One region of the Dyadobacter sp. AC419 genome, then DNA from elsewhere that is predicted to be linked to it. Evidence: riboswitches for the same ligand, from Rfam matches in the RefSeq annotation. Region 1 holds a riboswitch; the other holds the start of a gene.
What was found. Region 1 has a riboswitch for thiamine pyrophosphate ahead of thiC (phosphomethylpyrimidine synthase ThiC). Riboswitches for the same ligand answer to the same signal wherever they lie in the genome.

Region 1 (10,984 bases):
TGAACTTGCCAGTCCCTGTAAAAAGCCGCGACTCAAATGTTTTATCTGCGATTTTTAACATAATAATTCTTCGATTTTTTGGACGGTTTGTTTTCTTTCGCTGGATTGGATCAATGCAGAAGACATGGCAACACCATACACGCCGGTTGCGACCAGATCAGGAATGTCGTCATGCAAAATGCCGCCAATGGCGATAATCGGGATTTTAATGTTCGCCCCAACCAACCTTTGCATCAATTCATGATAACCTTCCAAACCTAATATCGGACTGAGATTTCGCTTGGTTTTGGTAAATCGAAACGGCCCTAGTCCAATGTAATCAGCGCCTTCGTTGGCCCGCAAGAGGATGTCTTCAAATGTATTGGCCGTGCCGCCGATGATCATGTTTTGACCAACGATTTTCCGCGCTTCTGGAATGGGCATGTCATTGAGGCCAAGATGCAAGCCATAAGCATGAATTTCCCTCGCAATGTTTGGGAAATCGTTGATAATCAACTTTGCAGAATAGTTATCACAAAGTAATTTTGCAGCTTTTGCAATGCCAAGAACTTGATTTTCCTCTTGATCTTTAACCCGCAATTGGATCCACCGGCAGCCGGCTTTCAATGCCAGGTTAATGCTGTCCAAATGGCTCATTTCCAATGTTTGATTAGAAATAAAATGCAGCCTTTCAATTTTTTTCAAATCTGAATTGAAATCTAAATCTAAATCTAAATCTGAATTCAAATCCAAATCTGATTCTAATCTCAATTGCCGTTGGCTTAAGCCAACGGCAAAGTTTGGAAATGGAGATTCTGAGTGCCAGATTGCTCCTAGCAGGGCTGCGCCGTCGAAGTTCATTTTTTTGAGTTTATCGATATTGGAATGATCAATTCCTCCAATAGCGATCACTTTGACAGTTTTTTGTTCTTCTTTCAAATAGAAATCATCATTAATAACCCGCTGATAATCTTTCTTGGAAATGCTGTCAAAAACCGGCCCGAAGAATGTGTAATCAAAAGCCTTAGAAAGTCCGTTAAGCGCATTAATATCATGAATCGAAGTGCTAAGCTTGAAGCCAGCATTTCTCAACTTCCCCAACATAAAATCCGGCGTCTCTTGCCTTAGCTTTTCCGGAAAGTGAAGCCTGGTGATGCCAAATTCTGCCGCAAGTTCATGATGTGAATGCAAGGCAATGTTGGCATGAAAAGCAGGGCCAATTTCTCCGATTAGTTGACTCAGGTCAGCGACATTACAATGCAGTTTCCTGATATGCAGGCGTATTAATCCAGCACGAAACAAAGCGTTTATACGCTCGGCTTCGTTCGGAAGAAATTCAGGATGCGAAATCGCGATCAGTTCCATATTATAAGTAAATCTGACTGCCCAGACTCGCGAACTCCCGCGACTTTTCCTCCATGCCTTCTGCAATTGCGTCCTCATTCAAGCCATGCTCATCTGCATAATCGCGCACGTCCTGCGTGATTTTCATGGAGCAGAAATTGGGCCCGCACATGGAGCAGAAATGCGCGATTTTGGCACCTTCGGCTGGTAATGTTTCGTCGTGGAAGGATTTGGCCGTTTCCGGATCGAGAGACAAGTTGAATTGATCTTCCCAGCGGAATTCAAAACGGGCTTTGCTCAATGCATTGTCGCGATATTGCGCTCCCGGGTGACCTTTTGCGAGGTCAGCGGCGTGGGCGGCGATTTTATAAGTGATCACACCGTCCTTAACGTCCTTTTTGTTAGGCAGTCCCAAATGCTCTTTCGGCGTCACATAACAAAGCATTGCCGTCCCGAACCAGCCGATCATGGCTGCACCAATTGCCGACGTAATGTGATCATAACCAGGTGCAATGTCGGTTGTTAAAGGCCCTAATGTATAAAATGGCGCTTCCTGGCAATGTTCCAGTTGCTTCTCCATATTTTCCTTTATCAAATGCATGGGCACGTGACCAGGACCTTCGATTATGGTCTGAACATCATGCTTCCAGGCGATTTTGGTCAGCTCACCCAAAGTTTCCAGCTCTGAAAATTGTGCCGCATCATTAGCATCGGCAATGCAGCCCGGACGCAAGCCATCGCCCAGCGAAAAGGCAACGTCATAAGCCTTCATAATCTCACAAATCTCCTCAAAATGCGTGTAAAGGAAGTTTTCCTTGTGATGCGCCAAGCACCATTTAGCCATGATAGAACCACCTCGGGAAACAATTCCTGTGATCCTTTTGGCAGTAAGCGGAATGTAACGCAGCAACACGCCAGCGTGAATTGTGAAATAATCCACGCCTTGCTCGGCCTGCTCAATGAGCGTGTCGCGGAACAGTTCCCAGGTCAGATCTTCAGCTTTTCCATTCACTTTTTCCAAAGCCTGGTAAATCGGAACGGTGCCGATTGGGACGGGTGAATTGCGGATGATCCACTCGCGGGTTTCGTGAATGTTCTTGCCAGTGGAAAGATCCATGATTGTGTCAGCGCCCCAGCGGCAGGCCCAAACGGCTTTTTCGACTTCTTCCTCAATGGTGGAAGACACCGCGGAGTTACCAATGTTCGCATTGATTTTTACCAAAAAGTTGCGCCCAATGATCATCGGCTCGCTTTCCGGGTGGTTAATGTTAACCGGGATCACCGCGCGGCCCGCCGCCACTTCCGAGCGCACAAATTCTGGCGTGATGAAGTTAACCGGCGTATTCGCGCCAAAGCTATGGCCGCGATGCTGATGCGAAAGCGAACCAGCTTTGCCATTTAATTCCAACAGATTTTCCTGGATACGCTGGTTTTCACGGATTGCAATGTATTCCATTTCAGCTGTGATGATTCCCTTTTTGGCGTAATGCAATTGGGAGACATTCGCACCCGGCTTGGCACGGAACGGTTTGGTAATGTGCGCAAAACGCAATGGTTCGAGCGACGGATCTGCCATTCGCTGCCGACCATAATCAGAGCTGATGCTTTCCAGTTGCTCCACATCCTGCCGCGGCTGGATCCACTCCGCACGCAAAGCAGGAAGTCCTTTTTTTACATCAATTTCAACATTCGGATCCGTGAACGGGCCGCTTGTATCGTAGACCGTCAAAGGTGCATTCTTCTCCACCTGACCAGCTCTTCCATGCAAACGCGTGTCCGTCAATGCAATTTCACGCATGGCCACGGACACATTATGCAGGCTTCCTTTTACATAAATTTTCCTTGAATTCGGAAATGGATCCGTGGTCACACTGCCGCTCTGTGGCGTTTTTTCAGTCTTCATAAAATGTTGGATTAAGGATAAACAAATGGGCGGAATGGAGGCTAGCCGCCTTGTGTGGCGGTGATCAGCATCACCTGGTCGTGCGGTTGCAGCGGGTGAACGGCCCATGCAGATTTGGGAATAACAGACTGATTTACAGCGACTGCAACTCCTTTGACCTGTGCTGGAAAAAGATCAGATAATAACTGCTGGACCGAGAGCGGTTCAGAAAATTCGCGTGCTTGACCGTTGATGATAATTTCCATTCCGAATAACGTTTTTGAGAAAAACTTCAGGAATGGACCTTTTTTTGGAAAGATACATTGAGATACAATAGCAGTATCTCTTACTTTTCCCTTCGGCAGTACTAACTGCATCAGGTTCAAAGGGTATTATCTCAGTCCGCATATCGGGACACCCCTAAAGTTTGGACAAAGCTATCTGAAAAAATGTATTTTCAAAAATTAACCGTACAAAAGAGCGGCAATTGGCTAAATGGGATCACTTTTATTTTAAGAATTATCGGGTAACTTTAAGGTCGTATTTACCAATTATATCGAACCTACGTTATTTTGATGGATCTTATTATCAGAAGCGCTGCTCCCAAGGATTTGCCCTCCCTGTTGGAAATTATTAATCACGCCATTCTCAACACCACCGCCATTTACGATTACGAACCCCGGACGCTGGACGAGCAAAGGGAATGGTTTGAGAAAATGTTCAATGACGGCATGCCCGTAATTGTCGCGGAAAGGGAAGGGAAAGTGATCGGATACGGCTCCTATAACATTTTCCGCCCAAAAATCGGATACAAATTCAGCGTAGAACATTCGATTTACCTTGATGAAAAATCAAGAGGACTTGGCGTGGGAGGGAAGCTGTTAGGCAGTTTAATCCAGCGCGCCCGAGAATCCGGCCTGCACAGCATGATCGCCGGCATAGACGCCGCCAACCGCGGCAGCATTGAATTTCACAAAAAATATGGGTTTGTTGAAAAGGGTTATTTGAAGGAAGTTGGATATAAGTTTGACCAGTGGTTGGATTTGGTGTTTATGCAGTTGTTGTTGGAGGAAGATTGAGGAATAAATCGCGGAGCGATGTAACATTGGTGGCCGCCGCGCGGTAGGAATCCAAAAAGATACAAAAAATAGAAATCCCGGAGGGATATAATATTGGTAGCCATCGGAAAACATGTCCGATATAAAAAACCCCGGAGGGATGTAACAGCGTGCACGTCGTTACATCCCTCCGGGATTTGCTTTTTGCTAGGCGTAAATTATTTTTAACCGCCTTGCGGCTACCAAATATTGTATCCCTCCGAGATTGGCGTTTTACTAGACTGTCAATGCGCTCCCGCCTCACACATTTATTATTCCTTAGTCAGCTTTTTCACCGTTAATATATTGATATTAACCTCTTAAAAACTCAATTCTTTCGTTTCAATTCTCTTTATTTAATTGTTGTCATATGACGTTACTCATGCTGAATTCTAATCAATTATATACATGGGCCCTTGGAATGCAGCTTTCTTTACGTTATCAGTTGTCCTGGTGACGATTGTTATTATGTCGGCATATGTGATTATCGGCCAGTCTTACAGTTTAGCTTATATTAGAGATAGCCGGCTTGGATTCAAAAGTGACTTGTTAACGCTTTCAGAGATTATGAACTCAAAAGATTAGTCAAAGAGTGGTATAGTTGAAATTTTGAGAAATCGAAAAATTGTTGACAAGCAAAGTTTTCAGACAGACACTGTGCAATTGAGACAAATTATTTTGATCTTTAAATTTGAACAGCTTCACAAGGTGGTGCCGTTCAGCGATTAACCAAATAATAACACGAGAGCCGAGCTACATCATAAATGAAGTATTATATGGTCCCGGAGGAACACCATATCCGTAGCAAATGAATGGCTTCTATAAAATGTAAATCCCGGAGGGATGTAACAGCATGCACGTTGTTACATCCCTCCGGGATTTACATTTTTAGATCCGTTCGTGGTTTGCTACCTATATTACATCCCTCCGGGATTTACATTTTCACATCTCCCTTTTTTCCTACCGCGCGGCAGGCACCAATATGTCATCCCTCTGGGATTTGCTTTTAATGTGCCCTTCCGGTCTCCACGTACGTCTCTTCATCGCCGGTCGGTTTGCCTTGCCACCACGATGCTAAAATTGATCCGGTAATGTTCATTAATGGTCCGAAAATCGCTGGCGCAAGTCCAACGGTGGCCATTTTTCCCATTTCTTTGGCTATGCCTGACGCTAAGCCGCCGTTTTGCATGCCTACTTCGATGGCGATGGTGCGGCAGTCTCGTTCGCTCATTTTGAAGAGGCGGCCGGACCAGTAGCCTAATGTGTATCCCGATAAATTGTGAATCAGCACGAGTAGCAGCAATGTTGGTCCGATGGTGAGGAGGCTGTCGCGGCCTGCGGCTGTGATGATGACGATGATGAAGGCAATTCCGGCCATGGAAACGATCGGCATGGCATCGTCGAGCCACTTGGCTTTGCCGCTGAAAAACTTGTTGAATAATAGTCCGGCGCCGATTGGGATGATGACCATTTTAATGATGTCCCACATCATGTGCAAGGTGTCAATTTGAACGAATGCACCTGCTAATGCGCTCATTAACAGTGGTGTCACAATAGGAGCGAGCATTGTGGAGATCGCCGTGATGGTGATCGATAATGCTAGGTTTGCTTTGGCCAGATAGGAAATAACATTTGAGGCCATTCCGTTTGGCGAGCAGCCTATGAGGATAATTCCGGCTGCAATTTCGGGTGGGAAGCCGCTTAGGTTGGCTAATGTAAAACCAATGGTAGGCATGATGATAAAATGGCTTACTACGCCAATCAGCACGCCTTTTGGCATTTTTACAACTCCTACAAAATCCCCGAAGCTCATTGACGTCCCCATTCCGAACATGATAATCTGGATCAAAGGCGTAATTAATGCGGCTAGCTTGAAGCCGTTTACGGTTTGGAAATGCTGCGGATAATAAAGTGCGGTGGTTACTGCGGCGAAAATGACGGTTGTGTAAGTAAAGCCTTTCAGCTTTTCGAACCCTCTGAAACTAACGGCCAGCGCCAGAAAAAACGCAATAAAGAAGGGACCGGCTTGCGGCAGGTTTCCCGAGAGCGCCAGGAAAAGCGCAACGAGAAGACACAAACCTGCAACACCAGCGAGTAGCTTGTAAACATTCATATAATTGTAGTTATAATGCTATTGAAAAAAGAACGCAAAAGTGCCCTGGCACTTCACTAAGGAGGTTACCAGGTTCTTTTCTTCATGTATTCGTCTAGTTCGGCGCGTTTCATCGGTATTTCCTTTGGATTGCTGTCCAGCCATTTCAGGAATGCTTCTTTAAGTTGGTCGGTCCATTGGTTGTCGATCTGGCCTGGGGTGAATTTGCCTTCTCTGAGCATTTGAAGGGCGAATTTGTCCCTTAATGTCAGGAATTCTGCCGTTAGAATCACTTTTTCGGCCATGTGCGCGGGAATGAAGATCACGCCTTCTTTCTTGGCAAGCACAATGTCTCCTGGCAAAACAATGGCGCGACCAATGCGGATTGGTGTATTAATGCCAGTCAGGAAAACGTCTTTTAGAAATGATGGGTCAAAATCCCTTACAAATGCATTGAAACCCTCGATTTTAGAAAGTCCTTCCAAGTCACGAACGGATGCGTCGAAGACGACGCCGTTGCCTGATTTGGTAAAAATAGAAGTTCCCAGATTGTCGCCGATCAATGTGCCGCTGGCGATTTTACCAAAACCGTCGGCCACGTAAACGTCGCCTTTGGAAAGCTTGTCGATGGGCCAGGAATTGGTGTTTCCTAACATGCCGTTTTTGTTACCACGATCTTTTACGAGCTTCTCAACGTCGGGGCGGGAAGGCATGAACTGGGCTGTTAATGCGCGGCCGGTGATGACGATATCGTCTTTCAAGATCTTCCAATTTCCGTCAAACTGGCAGTTATAGCCTTCATTTTGAAGCACAACCCAGGCTTCTTCGATGGAGATGTTTTTGGCGCGGTTAATGAGCTCGTCGGAGACTTTCGGGCGGCCGTCAGGGAAGCGTTCGCCCTTCCATTCGGAGGTGAGGAACATTAATTCTTCCTTGGGCATCATTTGCGCCCGCGTCGTTTGCAGACCGTTAAAAGTGAGGGCTAAAAGGGCTATTACCCCAAAAAAATGTACTCTCATAATTGAATTGTAAATTGCGGCAAATTATAGGTCAAAGATCCATGGAATGGTTTATCATTCAAATTATCTTTTGGTAAGCACAAGCGGTTCAGTAAGTCCGTTCAGGTCGTAGACAACCTTCCCTGCGCGAATTGTCACCTCGGCTTCCAGCTTTTGTTTACCCTGGATCTTGGTTCCCGTGTAATCCCAAAAGCCGAATGTGCCTGTGTCGTTCAAGGCAAATTTTCCATCCAAAACCCTGAGAACGGATACATCTGCACGTGAGCCAACCGACAGGTTTCCAAGCTCTTCGTGGCGAATCGCCTGAGCGGGAGCCCAGGTGCTTGCCTTGATAACCGCTGGAAGATCCATGCCCATAGCCAGGAACTTGGACATAACATTCAGCATGTCTTTCATCGCATTGTTCATGCTGCCCGTGTGAATGTCGGTGCTGATGGTGTTGGGATAAAAACCGCTTTTAACGGCTGGAATGGCCTGTGAAAACGCGAAGCTGATGCCACCATAACCCACATCGAAAAGAATTCCTTTCTTGCGCGCTTCGTAAACGAAAGGCTTGATCTTGCCCGTAGCAACGTCCAGAATCGGCTCCCGGCTGCTGAGTTGGCCGAAACAATGGGTGAAAATATCGCCCGGGCGCAGATGTTTGGTGAACAATTCTTCTAGTGGCAAAACAGGCTTGCTTCCACCGAAATCAACCATCACAGGCACATTAGCAAGCTTTCCGGCTTCCACGGCGCGTTCGGTTGGCGTCCAGTTGTAACCGTTGTAATGTGCGAGTTTTATGCCGACAATGTAATCCGGATTTTCCTTCACTACTTTCGCCGTTGCAGCTGCGTCCATATCGTCCACATTCTGCTCGTAAGCGCCGCCACGCATGCCTTCTCCTACAATGTTCAGGAATGCGAGCACGCGGGTCTTGGAGATGTCAATGGTTTGTTTTTTAAAATCAGGAAAAGACTTCCAGCCTGCGCAGCCCGCGTCCACAACCGTGGTTACGCCCGTGCGGAAGGTGAATCCATCGGGTGGCAATGCATTAGGACCATTGCTGTAAGTCTGGTCCATTTTTGTGCCGTAAAAGTTGTGTGAGTGCATGTCGATGAGGCCGGGCGTAACGAAAAGTCCTTTGGCATTCACCACTTGCATGCCTTCTTTGGGATCAATGTTTTTGGCAACGAGCATGACGGTGTCGCCTTTCAAAGCCACGTCCATGATGGCGTTCACATTGTTTTTAGGATCGATGACATGACCTCCTTTAATCACCACAGAATATTGCTGGGCTTTGACGGAGGTGAATGCGCAGAGGAGCGCCAAACAGGTTAAGCGTAATTTACTGGTCATGATTTTAGGTTTTAGGAATATGGGCATTAACTAGTTAAAGGAATTCAGCGGTAGTTTTTAATGCTGGTTGTGTGTTTAATGTTGAAGGGCCTGATATGAATAAATCAGACTTCCCGGTTTGTGGCCTGGAAGTCTGATCGTGCATTGTTTTTTAAAAATTATTTATCCCACCAAACCATGCTGGAAAGCGTATTCGTGCCGCCTTGTCTGGTTCTTGCTTCGTAGAAATTGGCCTGGTTATACTGCTCTTCCGAATCAGGAATTACAAAACGGGTTGGGATTTTTCCGCCGGTGAGGTTACCAGGATAGTTGGTAGGCGTCAGCTTAGGGTATCCGGTGCGTCTCCAATTGGACCAGATTTCATATTCATCTTCCAAAAACAGCGCAACCCACTTCTGTGTGCCGATCTGCTCCATTTTTTCAGCCAGTGTGCCGGTTGCTTTGTATGGATTTGCTTTCAGGTAAGAAGCGATTTTGGCATCGGAAATGACACCGCCTGCACCGAATGCAGCCCATTGCTTCATGCCTGAAGTTACGGCGCTTTCATATTCCGCAGCCGGCGTTGTAGCCGAATACCAGCCTCTCAAACCGGCCTCAGCAAGCAGCAAATGCACTTCCGCAGGGGTGAAGACCAATAAGGGCGCATTGTATTTCAAGATCGTATTCGGATTTGGCTCGGAGTAAGAATCAAAATCTGCGGGCAATGAGTTGAAAGCAGCATTAGGCATTCCTTTTTGCAAAGCAGTAGCTGTGTCGGCAACGTAAGGAGCTGTTGCAGATGCTTTTGTCCAAACAACAGAAACTACATTCAAGCGTGGATCTTTGGTTGTTTTCAAATGGTCAACCAATGTTTTGGCCAATTTTCCGCCTTCCACATTGTCGCCGCCCGGTGAAACGTAATCTGTGCTCATTAATCCCGCAGCGATGAAGTTTCTGCTGGCTGTGATGGAGCCGTCAACATAAGCGATGGTCGCCATATCCGTATCCGAAGTGATCACACCGCCTGCAATGGCCTTTTTTACCCAGGTTTGAGCGCTGGCCGGATCCACTTCTGTCAGGCGCATGCCAAGACGAAGCATCAGTGAGTAACCGAATTTTTTCCATTTAGCAATTTCCCCGCCGTAGATCAGGTCAGCCGTTCCGAAAGTTGGTTGTGCGGCGTCAAATGCATTGATCGACTCTTCAAGTTCTTTCAGCATATCCGCATAAATGGCTTGCTGCGTATCGTATTTCGGCGTAAAATTCTGGCTCGAAAGTGCCTTACCCGCTTCAAAATAAGGAATGTCGCCGTAAAGATCCGTCAAACGATGGAACAGATAAGCTTTCCAAATTCTTGAAACCGACAGCTTGTTCACGTCGGCAGGATTGGCTGAAACAGCTTCAATCACCTGTGTAATGTCGATCACCGCACCTTTGAGAAACCGGATCGCCGCCATAAAGCTGCCAGCTGCCTTGGCTGTAATTAAAATTGAAATACTTATCACCCGCGCCAGGCACTTCTTTATAAGTTGCGAAATGCTGCATCGAGCCGCCAATGGTCAGGTAAGCGGCGCCGGTGAAATTGTTGCTCACCGTCACGAGCTGCGCCCTTGTGAAAAGGAAGCCGGGCACAACTTCCGTCGAGGCATTTGGGTTGACATTCATTTCTTCAAACCCATTGTCGCAGGAGGCAATAAATAGGGCCGGAGCCAGATATAGGACTTTTACTAAATTTTTCATATTCACTAAAATTCTTTTTAATGATTAAAACTTCACTGTAAGGTTCACACCCAAACTTCTCGTTCTTGGAACCCCGAATGCTTCCAGACCTTGCGCATTACCATTGGTGTAGCTCGATTCCGGATCGAAATAATTGTTGCGCTTGTCTTTGTAAAGCAGCAGCAGGTTACGGCCAACCAGCGACACAGAAGCAGATTGCAGTTTCAGGAATGACATTTTGCTTACATTCAGGTTGTAGCTCAAAATCACCTGGCGCAGCTTCACGAAATCGTTGTTGAAAGTGAAGATTCCCGTGTAGTTTTTGTCATTGTCATAGTAAGTATCCACGTCCTTTTTCTCCCATGTTTTGGTAAAAGGAGCGCCCTCAGGCGTTACACCCGTCACAGTTACACCCGTTTCGCGGCCTGGCAATGTTTCTTTTGGCAAACCAAAACGATACGCATATTGATACATGTTCGAGTAAACCACGCTTCCGAATTTACCGTCGATAAGAATGTTCAGCGAGAAGTTTTTG
Region 2 (10,984 bases), on a different contig from region 1:
GCACTCAACTGTGGCAAACCAGCTGCCCTGACTTCTCCAATGCGGGCTTCCGCAGACAGCGCGTCGAGCTGCGCATTTTTAATGTTTAAATTGTGCTTAATCGCATAGTCCACAGCCTGTTCGAGGGAAAAATCCTGGGCACGTGCGGGCATAAAGCTGAGTAAGATCGCCAGCAGCATCAGACTGCGGCGTATTATTTGTTCATTTTTCATGGAAATTGATTTCAATTGCTGATCTGTCTTTTATGGTGTTGTAATATTCAAATCCTTTTTCTGATAAAATCCCCCTCAGAAAATGTAACAGGAACTGCATTTGGGTGTGCATCATGTTAAACTTTTTCTGTGGGTAAATGGTAGGGTCAAAAGCCATCACGATCTGCTCTATGCGTAACACTGCAAGCACTTCAACGTCAATGTCTGGCCGGTAAAAACCTTGTTCAATGCCCAGAACGAGATTTTCGCGGATGCTCTTAAGCAAATAATCATGCTTATAAGCCTCAAATAACTCCCAGGCATTGGGATAGTATTTTTTCAAATCATAAAGCAGGGCCGGGTTCATGTCAGAAAGCGTGTCGCGCATTTGGGCCGATGCATACATCATTTGCTCGATCGGGTTGGCGGCTTTCTCATCCAGCTTCTCCATTTCACACTTTTGATCCATAATTTCCTTCTGGATCACCAGTGCCAGAATAGCCTCTTTATCGGAGTAATGCTGGTAAATGGTCCGCTTCGAAATCCCAAGATCTTTGGCAATATCGTCCATGGTAACGCTCTTGACTCCATAGCGCCAGAACAGATTTAGGGCCGATTTTATAATTCGCTCTTTCACGAGAGCAAATTTGAAATATTTGAATCAAATAAACTAAGAAAACTTTGAGAATGTTGAAAGTTTTCTAATGTTGCCTAAATGCTATTGATCAGATGGTTAGGAGCGCCCTGGCTGACTAACATTGTCAAAAGTAGGCTTGCCTGGACATTATGGACAACCAAAAATTTATTAAGCGGATAATTTGGGGTATGAACTTGTGAAATCAGGCGATAAAATGCTTTCCCGCGGGAATGATTTACTAGCAATTGATGTTTGGAAATGACACATATTCTGACCAATTTTCCGGTCTTTTGTCTTAGTTATTAACTCACAATTCACTAATTGCTATCGCGACAAACAAATCAATGAAAAGCTACATTGACCTGATTCAGCAAACGTTCGAGTTCCCTACGATGGAGTTTAACGTTGATAATAACGAATTGCTGTTCAACAATGTCCCTCTGATGGATATCATTAAAGAACATGGTACGCCGTTAAAGATCAATTATCTGCCAAAAATCGGGGAGCACATCGAAAATGCAAATATGTTTTTTCGGAATGCTTTCAAGAGACATAATTACAAAGGAAGCTACACTTATTGTTATTGCACAAAATCCTCGCATTTCAGCTTTGTGCTGGAAGAAGCGCTGAAGCATAATATACATCTTGAAACTTCTTCGTCTTTTGACATACCCATTATCCGCGAATTATACCGCAGAGGCAAGGTAACTAAAAACACTTTCGTTTTGGCGAATGGTTATAAGTTGCCTCGTTACACGCAGTATCTGAGCGAGTTGATCAACGAAGGGTTTAATGTTATCCCTATTTTGGATAACCTGAAAGAGATCGAATCCTACGAACAGCAGGTTACCGCGGACACGGTCAATTTCGGAATGCGCATTGCAACGGATGAGGAGCCTAATTTTGCTTTTTATACATCCCGTCTGGGAATCCGTTACAACGATGTACAGCAGCTTTACAAGGAGAAGATTGAGTCTAATCCGCGTTTCAAGCTTAAAATGCTGCATTTCTTTATTAATACGGGCATTAAGGACAGCGCATATTACTGGAGTGAACTCACCCGGTTTATGTTCAAATACTGCGAAATGCAGAAAATTTGTCCTGAGCTTGATTCTATTGACATTGGTGGCGGGTTGCCGATCCAAACCTCATTGCAGGCCGGATACGATTATCAGCAAATGATCGATGAGATCATTGAGAACATCCAATGGATCTGTAACAAAAACAATGTTCCGGTTCCGCATATTTTTACGGAATTCGGAAGTTATACGGTGGGAGAGAGCGGAGCGGTTATTTACGAGATCATTGACAAAAAGCTTCAAAATGACAAAGAGCTTTGGTACATGATCAACGGCTCGTTCATTACGCAGCTTCCCGACTCCTGGGGCATGAACCAGAAATACATCATGCTGCCGATCAACAACTGGGACAGTCCTTACCAAAAAGTTAACCTGGGCGGATTAACGTGCGATTCACAGGATTTTTATAACAGTGAAATGCACAGCGCCGACTTGTATATGCCGATTTTTGAAGAAGATTCGGAAAAACAATACATTGGATTCTTCCACACGGGCGCTTACCAGGAATCGCTCGGCGGCTACGGCGGCATTCAACATTGCCTCATTCCGGCTCCAAAACACGTTTTGGTTGACAAAGATGAGGACGGAAAAATCGTTACACGCGTTTTTGCAGAAGAGCAGAACAGCGATTCAATGCTTAAAATCTTAGGCTTTAAAGAGGAGTCGTTTGTTGTTCCTGAAAAAAATGTCGGAACGGAAATGCAGCCGATTGAAGAAGAGGAAGAATTGGTCGAAACAAAAATCTGACCATTGATATAAAGTTCTTTGAATGAGTTCGTTATTAGTCAAACTAAAAGTCTCATTCAAAGAACTTTTTTTTATATTTTTGCGGTGACAAATATTTACACGAACAGAAAAAAATGAAAAAGTTATTACTTCTCCTTACTATTTGCGGTTCACTGGCATTTGCATCTTGCACCAAACATGCTTGTCCGGCCTACGGTTCTACGCAAAAAGCAACGCAAACAGCACCTGTTGCATCAACTGAAAGAGTCTAAATTTCGCCTTCAAGGATTATTTTCGCTGCCTCGAACAAACTAACCGCAGCAAAATCGCCTGTTGAAGCTTCTGTTTCGGGAACAATTTGAATTGTTCTCGCCCCCACACTTTTTCCAGCCTCCATATCCCTGTCGCGATCCCCGATCATCCAGGACTGATTTACATCTATATTATATTTCGCAATCGCCTTTTCCAGCATCAGCGAACCTGGTTTCCTAGAAAGCGAAACGCCTGACACATTGGGGTGATAAGGCGAAAAATACAGGTCGTCCAATGCATTTCCGGATGCCTGTTGCATGGCTCCGTGAATGGCGTAAACATTGTCGGCTGTATAAAGTCCTTTTGCAATCCCCGCCTGGTTTGTGATTACAATCAGCAGATAACCAGCCTTTTTCAATGCTTGAAGCGCTTCCGCAACGCCTTCGGGAATGACCAGTTTTTCCAGCTCGTATAAATAGTCCGGGCAATCCTCATTCAGCACTCCGTCGCGGTCGAGGAAGATGCATTTTGTTTTTGGTAAAGACATAAAAAGGATTTGCTAGGAAGAAAATTCTTTAACGGATTCGATGAAACAACGCACTTTATCAGGATCTGTGTCCGGATAAACGCCATGACCAAGGTTCGCGATATATCGCTGTGTACCAAATTGTTGCACCATATTTTTCACCTCTTTCCGGATCTGATCATAAGAAGCGTAAAGCACGCAAGGGTCCAGATTTCCCTGCAATGTCTTATTTGGAATCAGCGAACGGGATTCTGCAATGTCCATGTTCCAGTCTAACCCTACAACAGCGCAATGCAGCTCACTAATCGCCTTCCGTGCGAAGAATGCGCCTTTTGCAAAAACAGTAACCGGCACTTCATCAATGGCGTCGCAGATCTGCTTAATGTAGGGAAGGGAAAATGTGTTGTATTGCTCCGGAGAAAGGATTCCGGCCCAGGAATCGAATACTTGAACCAGGTTAGCACCCGCCACAACTTGGGCTTTCAGGTAAGCAATTGTGCTATCCGTTATTTTTTGAAGCAATAAATGCGAGAATTCGGGATCAGCGTAAAGGTGTTTTTTAGCAACAGAGAATGTTTTAGAACCTTTTCCTTCTGTCATGTAACAGAAGATTGTGAAAGGCGCGCCTGCAAAACCGATCAATGGAACACGTCCGTATAAGCCTTCTTTTGTAAGCTTAATTGCGTCCAAAACATATTTCAAATCCGTTTCCGGTTCAGCAATGTGCAGTCTGTCAAGGTCTTGAGTGGTATGAACGGTTGCAGGAAAAATCGGCCCACTTTTTTCTACCATTTCATAAGGCAATCCCATCGCTTCGGGAATCACCAGAATGTCAGAAAATATAATGGCTGCGTCAACACCCAATAAATCAACAGGTTGCAATGTAACCTCGGCAGCCATTTCCGGCGTTGTCGCCAGCTTTATAAAACTTCCGGCCTTCTCACGAACGGCCCTGTATTCAGCCAAAATCCGGCCAGCCTGCCGCATCATCCAAACAGGCGTGCGTTCTGTTTTCTCCCCACGCGCCGCCCGAAGCAAAAGATCATTTTTCAATTCCATGCGGCAAAGTTAGGGAGAAAGCGGCATATCAAAACCTAAAATTCACCCCAACCAGAAAATTCCTGCCTGCTTGCGGGAAGTAGAAATTCTCCTGCGTTAATGCGCCGCCCGCGAAATATCCGTAGGTGTAGCCGTTGGATTCGTATTTTTCGCTGAACACGTTATTGACCAATAAATTGAATGCAATCTCGCGCGCCCAGGTTGGACGGATGGTCCAGGAAAGGCGGATGTCGTTGGTGAAATAGGCGTCGAGTTTGCGGGTTTCTGACGATGTGTTGTCCAGATATTGCTTGCCGACATATTTGCTTAGTAATGCTATTTCAAGGTCTTTTCTCAAAATGTAAGTCAGCTGGCTGCCTGCAATGGCGTTCGGTGAAAACGAAATATCTGATTTTCCGTGGTTGATCGTGTTGTAATCGCCGGTGTCATAATTGATCACATATTCGGTGAAATCATTGATCTTGTTCTGGCTGAATGTGGCGTTTACATTCCATTTCAAAGCTTTGCTTAATGCAATCGCGCCTTCCAGCTCAATTCCCGTGCGGTAACTTTTTGGAACATTCACACGGATTGAATTGCCGACATCATTAATCTGGCCTGTCAGGACAAGTTGGTTTTTGTAAGCCATCAGATAATAGTTGGCAGAGAACGCGAATATGCCACGCTGTGTTTTAAAGCCAGCTTCCACATTCTGCAACTGCTCACTCTTTGGAAATAAACCAGCCGTGGAGGAAGTAAAATCATCCCGGTTCGGCTCACGATTTCCGACGCTGTAAGAAGCGTAAACCGAACTTTGATCTGCTAATTGATAGGTTAAGCCTGCTTTTGGATTGAAAAACGAATAAGATTCGTCCGTGGCCAATGCAATTTGATCATTGTCCGTGCCTTGAATGTTGTGGTTTACGCTGCGGAATTGCAGATCAGCGAATGCATTCAGTTTTGGTGTAAGCTGGTAATAAACCTTTCCGTAAATGTTGAAATCCTTCTTAATGCCTTTGCTGTAATAATATTGATGGTCGTTTTCAATGTTACCCGCATTGCGCGCCCAGATAATGCGGCCGTAGTGATCGCCGTCGTAATAATTATAACCGCCGCCGAAGCTCGCAGTCAGCTTTTTGAAACTGTTGTATTCCAATGAAAAAGTGGAGCCGTAAAAGTAATTATCCAGCCAGCGGCGACGAATTAGATCCGTGCTGGTCAGCGTATCCTGGCCAACCACGACATTAGGCAGATTGTACTTGCTGTAATCATCCCCATTGCGCGACTGCTCATAATAACCCAGTCCGCGCACCAGAAATGCATTGAGGTTGAAGATCCATTTGTCGCTCAAATTGTGCGACGAAACGATCTGATAATGATCCTGGCGATAGTTGTCGACCTCGTTTTTATAGGTGTAAGAATTATAAGTCCGGTTATCCGATTCCAGCAAATTCTGCGCATCCTTTTCACCCAAACCATTCCGTTCAATGTAACTCAAAATGCCTTCCCGATCGCCGCGCAACTTGGCCTCCGGCACGCCATTCCAGGATTGATAAGTGCGCTCGTTTCCAGAAAACACATTCACCCGCACAAAACTCTTTTTACCAAAATAGCCTCCCGATAAATAATAGGAATGCAATTCCGAAGAAGCCCGGTCCACATAACCGTCGGAGGAAACACGCGACAGCCTTGCATCAAATGTAAACTTGTCCTTAATCAGCCCCGAACCCACTTTCAATGTATTTTTGAATGTGTTAAACGAGCCGTAAGAGTTGTTCAATTCCGCATAAGCTTCCTGTCTGAAAGCATTGGTGTTAATGTTCACCGTCGCCCCAAACGCCCCTGAGCCGTTCGTCGAAGTTCCCACCCCGCGCTGAATCTGAATGCTGCTCACCGAAGAGGCAAAATCCGGCATATTGACCCAGAAAACGCCCTGACTTTCTGCATCATTATAGGGAATTCCGTTCACCGTCACATTAATGCGCGTCGCATCCGAGCCGCGTATGCGAATGCCCGAGTAACCTACGCCTGCACCTGCATCACTCGTGCTTACGAGCGAAGGAGTGAAATTGAGCAGAACAGGTAAATCCTGTCCAAGGTTTTGTTTATCAATGGCTTCTGCCGTGACGGTGCTGTAAGCCATGGCTGATTTGTCATTGGCGCGGGTTGCGTTAATGATCACTTCATCGGCTTGGAATGTGCTTTTTGTAAGCTTGATATCCAGCTGGTTATCATTGGTTAAGGGCAGCTTTTGGGTTTGATAACCGATGTAAGAGACTTCCAATGTGGCAATGTTCTCAGAAATGTTGCGCAGGCTGAAATTCCCAGAACCATCAGTTTGTGTGCCACGAATTTCGCCGGCTTTAATGGTGGCTCCGGGCAAAGCTTTTCCGTCTTCCGCATCGGAAACTCGGCCGGAAATGGATCGTTGTGCAAACGCAGAACGGAAAGATAATGTGCTGATTATAAGTATAAACAGATAGGTAGTAACGTTTCGCATTGCGATTGTTTGGTTACAACAGGCAGGGGCCACCTATCAAATGGTTGCTTTTCTCTCCCTACGCCGGCATTACCCGGATCAGGTCATATGGGTTTGATCTCAGCCCGTTCGGTAGGGCACCCCTTGAGATTATCATGCAAAGCTACGCCGGAACAGCGGATGATTCAAGCTTTTCCTTATTTTTACATAACATATAAAACCAACCTGACTACCCCGAAAATTACCATGGCTAACTATACAGACACGATTGAGATGAATGCTTCGCGGCAGGCGATGGAACTGGAATATCGCTATGGCGCGCATAATTATAAGCCGATGCCGGTTGTGCTGGAACGTGGGCTGGGCGTGCATGTCTGGGATGTGGAGGGGAAGCAATATCTGGATTTTTTGTCTGCTTATAGTGCTGTTAGTCAGGGGCATTGTCATCCGAAGATTGTGGATGCGATGATTGCGCAGGCGCAGAAGCTAACATTGACTTCGCGGGCTTTTTATAATGATAAGCTTGGAGAATGTGAGCAGTTTCTTTGCGAATATTTTGGGTTTGATAAAGTGCTGATGATGAATTCCGGGGTGGAAGGTGGAGAAACGGCTTTGAAACTGACGCGGAAATGGGCTTATAAAGTGAAAGGAATTGAGCCTGATAAAGCCAAAACAGTTTACGCTTCGGGCAACTTCTGGGGAAGGACATTGGCTGCGATTTCTTCTTCAACCGATCCTTCGAGCACGAATGATTACGGGCCGTTTTTGCCTGGTTTCGAAATAATCCCTTTTGATGACCTGGAAGCATTGGAAAATGCCTTCAAAGCTGATCCCAACATTGCCGGTTTTATGGTAGAGCCGATCCAGGGCGAGGCTGGTGTCGTAGTTCCTAAGGAAGGTTATCTCAAAGGCGTGCGGGAGTTGTGTACCAAATACAATGTGCTTTTCATTGCTGACGAAGTGCAAACGGGCATCGGGCGCACAGGGAAGCGTCTTGCTTGCGACTGGGAAGGCGTTAAGCCAGACATTCTGGTTTTAGGAAAAGCGCTTTCAGGCGGTGTAATGCCTGTTTCGGCAGCATTGGCGGACAACGAAGTGATGCTGACCATCGCACCCGGCGAACACGGTTCTACATATGGCGGAAATCCTTTGGCTTGTGCGGTTACGGTTGCTGCTTTGCAAGTGGTTATAGATGAAAATCTGGCTGAAAATGCTGAAAAAATGGGTCAGCTTTTTAGAAACAGAATGAATGATTTGAAACAACAATGTTCTCTGATTGAAGTCGTTAGAGGAAAGGGTTTGCTGAACGCGGTTGTGATCAATGACACGGAAGATAGCTCCACAGCCATGGACCTTTGTTACAAAATGATGGAAAAAGGATTGCTCTGCAAGCCTACACACGGCAACAAAATCCGCTTTGCACCGCCATTGGTGATCAACGCAGAACAGATGAACCAGGCTTGTGATATAATCGAAGAGGTGTTTTTAGCAAATGCGTGATTTATGAAAATAAAATTATTTCTGGCACTTCTGCTGATTGGTGCGTCGGTGCTTTCGTGCAAGGATAAAAATGTGGATCCGGCCACAGAAACGGAGACCAATCAGTGGATTTACGAAAACATGAAATACTGGTATTATTGGAACGATAATATGCCAGCAACCCCCGATTTATCCAAAGATCCCGCTGCTTTTTTTGAATCACTTTTATATCGTTATGACGCGGTTGCGAGGCCGGACGGCGACCGTTTTTCATGGATCCAGGAAAGTGCTGACGAGCTGCAGGCTTCATTAGGAGGCGAAACGAAGACATCGGGAATGGAATATAAGCTTACATATTTCCCCACGGGCAGCCAGAATGTGATCGGCGTCGTGCTGTATGTTTTGCCGGATTCACCTGCGGCTAAGGCAGGCTTCAAAAGGGGCGACATTTTCAGCAGTGTGAATGACCAGAAACTAACGGGCAGCAATTACAGCAAACTCCTTAATACACAGGAAAAAGTCACTTATACGCTTGCGAGTATCAATGCAGCAGGCGCTTTGGAAGAAGGTGCGACGAAGCGTGAAGTTACACCAATCGTTTTCCAGGAAGATCCCGTTTTCTTTGACACATTATATAACATTGGCGCTAATAAAATTGGCTATGTGGTTTACCATCAGTTCAATCCGGAGCCTTATAAAGCCAATAACGGTCAGTATGACAAGAAGCTGGACAACATTTTTAATGATTTCAAAAATGCGAATGTCAATGCGTTGATCGTTGACCTGCGTTACAATCCGGGAGGATATGTAAGCTCGGCCACAAATCTTGCCAGTCTGATTGCGAAGGCAACCGCGAATGATATTTTTTATTACAAAGAATATAACACCGAGGTTACCGAGACGAATATGAAGAAATTCGGAGAAACTTACTTTTACGACAAGTTTGCGAGCAAGAGCCAGAACATTGGTAATCAGCTGAATCACGTTGTTTTTCTCGTTTCTTCCCGTTCCGCTTCCGCGAGTGAGCTTTTGATCAATGGGCTGAAACCTTACATGAATGTGACGCTTGTCGGCGGAAAAACGGTTGGCAAAAATGTGGGTTCAGTAACATTAACAGATTCAAAAAAGAAGGTAAAATGGGGATTGCAGCCCATTGTCTCGAAATCGTTAAACAGAGATAAAAAGTCAGATTACAGCGTCGGATTTACGCCCGACATTGCGGTGAACGAAGGCAATGTGCTTTATCCGTATGGAAGCCCGAAAGATCCTTTGCTCGGAGAAGCGCTTTTCAACATTACAGGCACGCGCATCACCCGGCAAACCAGAACTGCACGCTCATTGCAGGAGGAAGACGGACAGGAAATAATGTCTACGATCCAGAAAAAGGCAGGGCATAGCAATATGTTCTTTGATCGATAGATTCGCTAAAGGGCATGGTTTTTGTAATTGTAGAAACATCATTAATCTAAACTACAAACATGGGAATCATCACTTGGATCATCGTCGGCCTGATTGCAGGCGCAATTGCAAAGGCAATTCACCCTGGTAAAGACCCGGGCGGTTTCATCGTTACAATTTTGATCGGTATTGCGGGCGCCGTTGTGGGTGGCTGGATTTCTTCAATGCTAGGTTACGGCACAGTGGATGGTTTCAATTTTGGAAGTCTTTTCATCGCTATTTTAGGAGCGGTTATTCTGCTCTTTATTTATAGAAAATTTAGTACAAGATCGTAACAGATTGATCTTAAATTGAATGGTGAGGGAAGGTGTAAAAACTGTTCGCTCACCATTTTTTATTGCTATTTTTACAAATTGCAATGCTAAGTTCCTAACTGATTTAACTCATGAAGCTGGTTAACGATATGACTGTCTGGTTTTTGAAGCGACGCTTCGAAAGGATCGAGCAGTTTATGAAATACCCAATTGAGACCCAGCAACGCGTTTTTTCTGAATTAATTGAAACAGCGCGATACACGGAATGGGGAAGCAAATACAATTACGGCCAGATCCGGACCATCAAGGAATTCCAGGATCAGGTGCCCGTTTCTACTTACGAAGAAATTTATCCTTATATCGAACGTGTGCTGCGCGGCGAGCCCAATGTGATGTGGCCATCACAGATCGATTGGTTCTCAAAATCTTCGGGAACCACGAATGCCAGGAGTAAATTTCTGCCAGTTTCACCCGAAGCATTGGAAGAATGCCATTACGAAGGCGGGAAGGATATGATGACATTGCTCATCAATAACCGACCCGATACAATGGTTTTTGATGGAAAAGGCTTATCCATAGGCGGCACTTTGCACGCAAATCCATTTGATGATTATACCCAAATAGGCGATGTTTCGGCGGTTATAATGCAAAATCTGCCTTCCTGGGCTGAATTTATGCGCACGCCGCCATTGGACGTCGCATTAATGGATCATTGGGAAAGCAAATTAGAGAAAATGGCTTCCATATGCTCGCAAGAAGATGTAACGAGCATCTTGGGCGTGCCTACCTGGACCATTGTTTTGCTCGATCAGATCCTCGAACTGACGGGCAAGAAGAATATGCTTGAAGTGTGGCCGAATTTTGA

Region 2: it holds a riboswitch for thiamine pyrophosphate, as region 1 does, so the genes downstream of both, AC0IYG_RS22545 (TonB-dependent receptor) here and thiC (phosphomethylpyrimidine synthase ThiC) in region 1, are expected to answer to the same signal.

What each region holds. Positions count from the first base shown of each region.
Region 1 covers NZ_CEEDCD010000015.1:391,048-402,031, forward strand. Annotated here, with positions in the region: gene AC0IYG_RS09255 (HisA/HisF-related TIM barrel protein) at 1-61, opposite strand, end outside; gene AC0IYG_RS09260 (thiamine phosphate synthase) at 55-1,344, opposite strand; gene thiC (phosphomethylpyrimidine synthase ThiC) at 1,346-3,226, opposite strand; gene thiS (sulfur carrier protein ThiS) at 3,268-3,582, opposite strand; TPP riboswitch at 3,542-3,637, opposite strand; gene AC0IYG_RS09275 (GNAT family N-acetyltransferase) at 3,781-4,284, shown strand; gene AC0IYG_RS09280 (bile acid:sodium symporter family protein) at 5,309-6,415, opposite strand; gene AC0IYG_RS09285 (RraA family protein) at 6,481-7,413, opposite strand; gene AC0IYG_RS09290 (amidohydrolase/deacetylase family metallohydrolase) at 7,477-8,751, opposite strand; gene AC0IYG_RS09295 (SusD/RagB family nutrient-binding outer membrane lipoprotein) at 8,910-10,187, opposite strand; gene AC0IYG_RS09300 (hypothetical protein) at 10,132-10,470, opposite strand; gene AC0IYG_RS09305 (SusC/RagA family TonB-linked outer membrane protein) at 10,495-10,984, opposite strand, start outside.
Region 2 covers NZ_CEEDCD010000024.1:67,813-78,796, reverse strand. Annotated here, with positions in the region: gene AC0IYG_RS22570 (TolC family protein) at 1-212, opposite strand, end outside; gene AC0IYG_RS22565 (TetR/AcrR family transcriptional regulator) at 202-828, opposite strand; gene AC0IYG_RS22560 (type III PLP-dependent enzyme domain-containing protein) at 1,173-2,654, shown strand; gene AC0IYG_RS22555 (D-glycero-alpha-D-manno-heptose-1,7-bisphosphate 7-phosphatase) at 2,902-3,432, opposite strand; gene hemE (uroporphyrinogen decarboxylase) at 3,445-4,470, opposite strand; gene AC0IYG_RS22545 (TonB-dependent receptor) at 4,499-6,949, opposite strand; TPP riboswitch at 6,987-7,083, opposite strand; gene rocD (ornithine--oxo-acid transaminase) at 7,175-8,428, shown strand; gene AC0IYG_RS22535 (S41 family peptidase) at 8,432-9,826, shown strand; gene AC0IYG_RS22530 (GlsB/YeaQ/YmgE family stress response membrane protein) at 9,886-10,140, shown strand; gene AC0IYG_RS22525 (GH3 auxin-responsive promoter family protein) at 10,251-10,984, shown strand, end outside.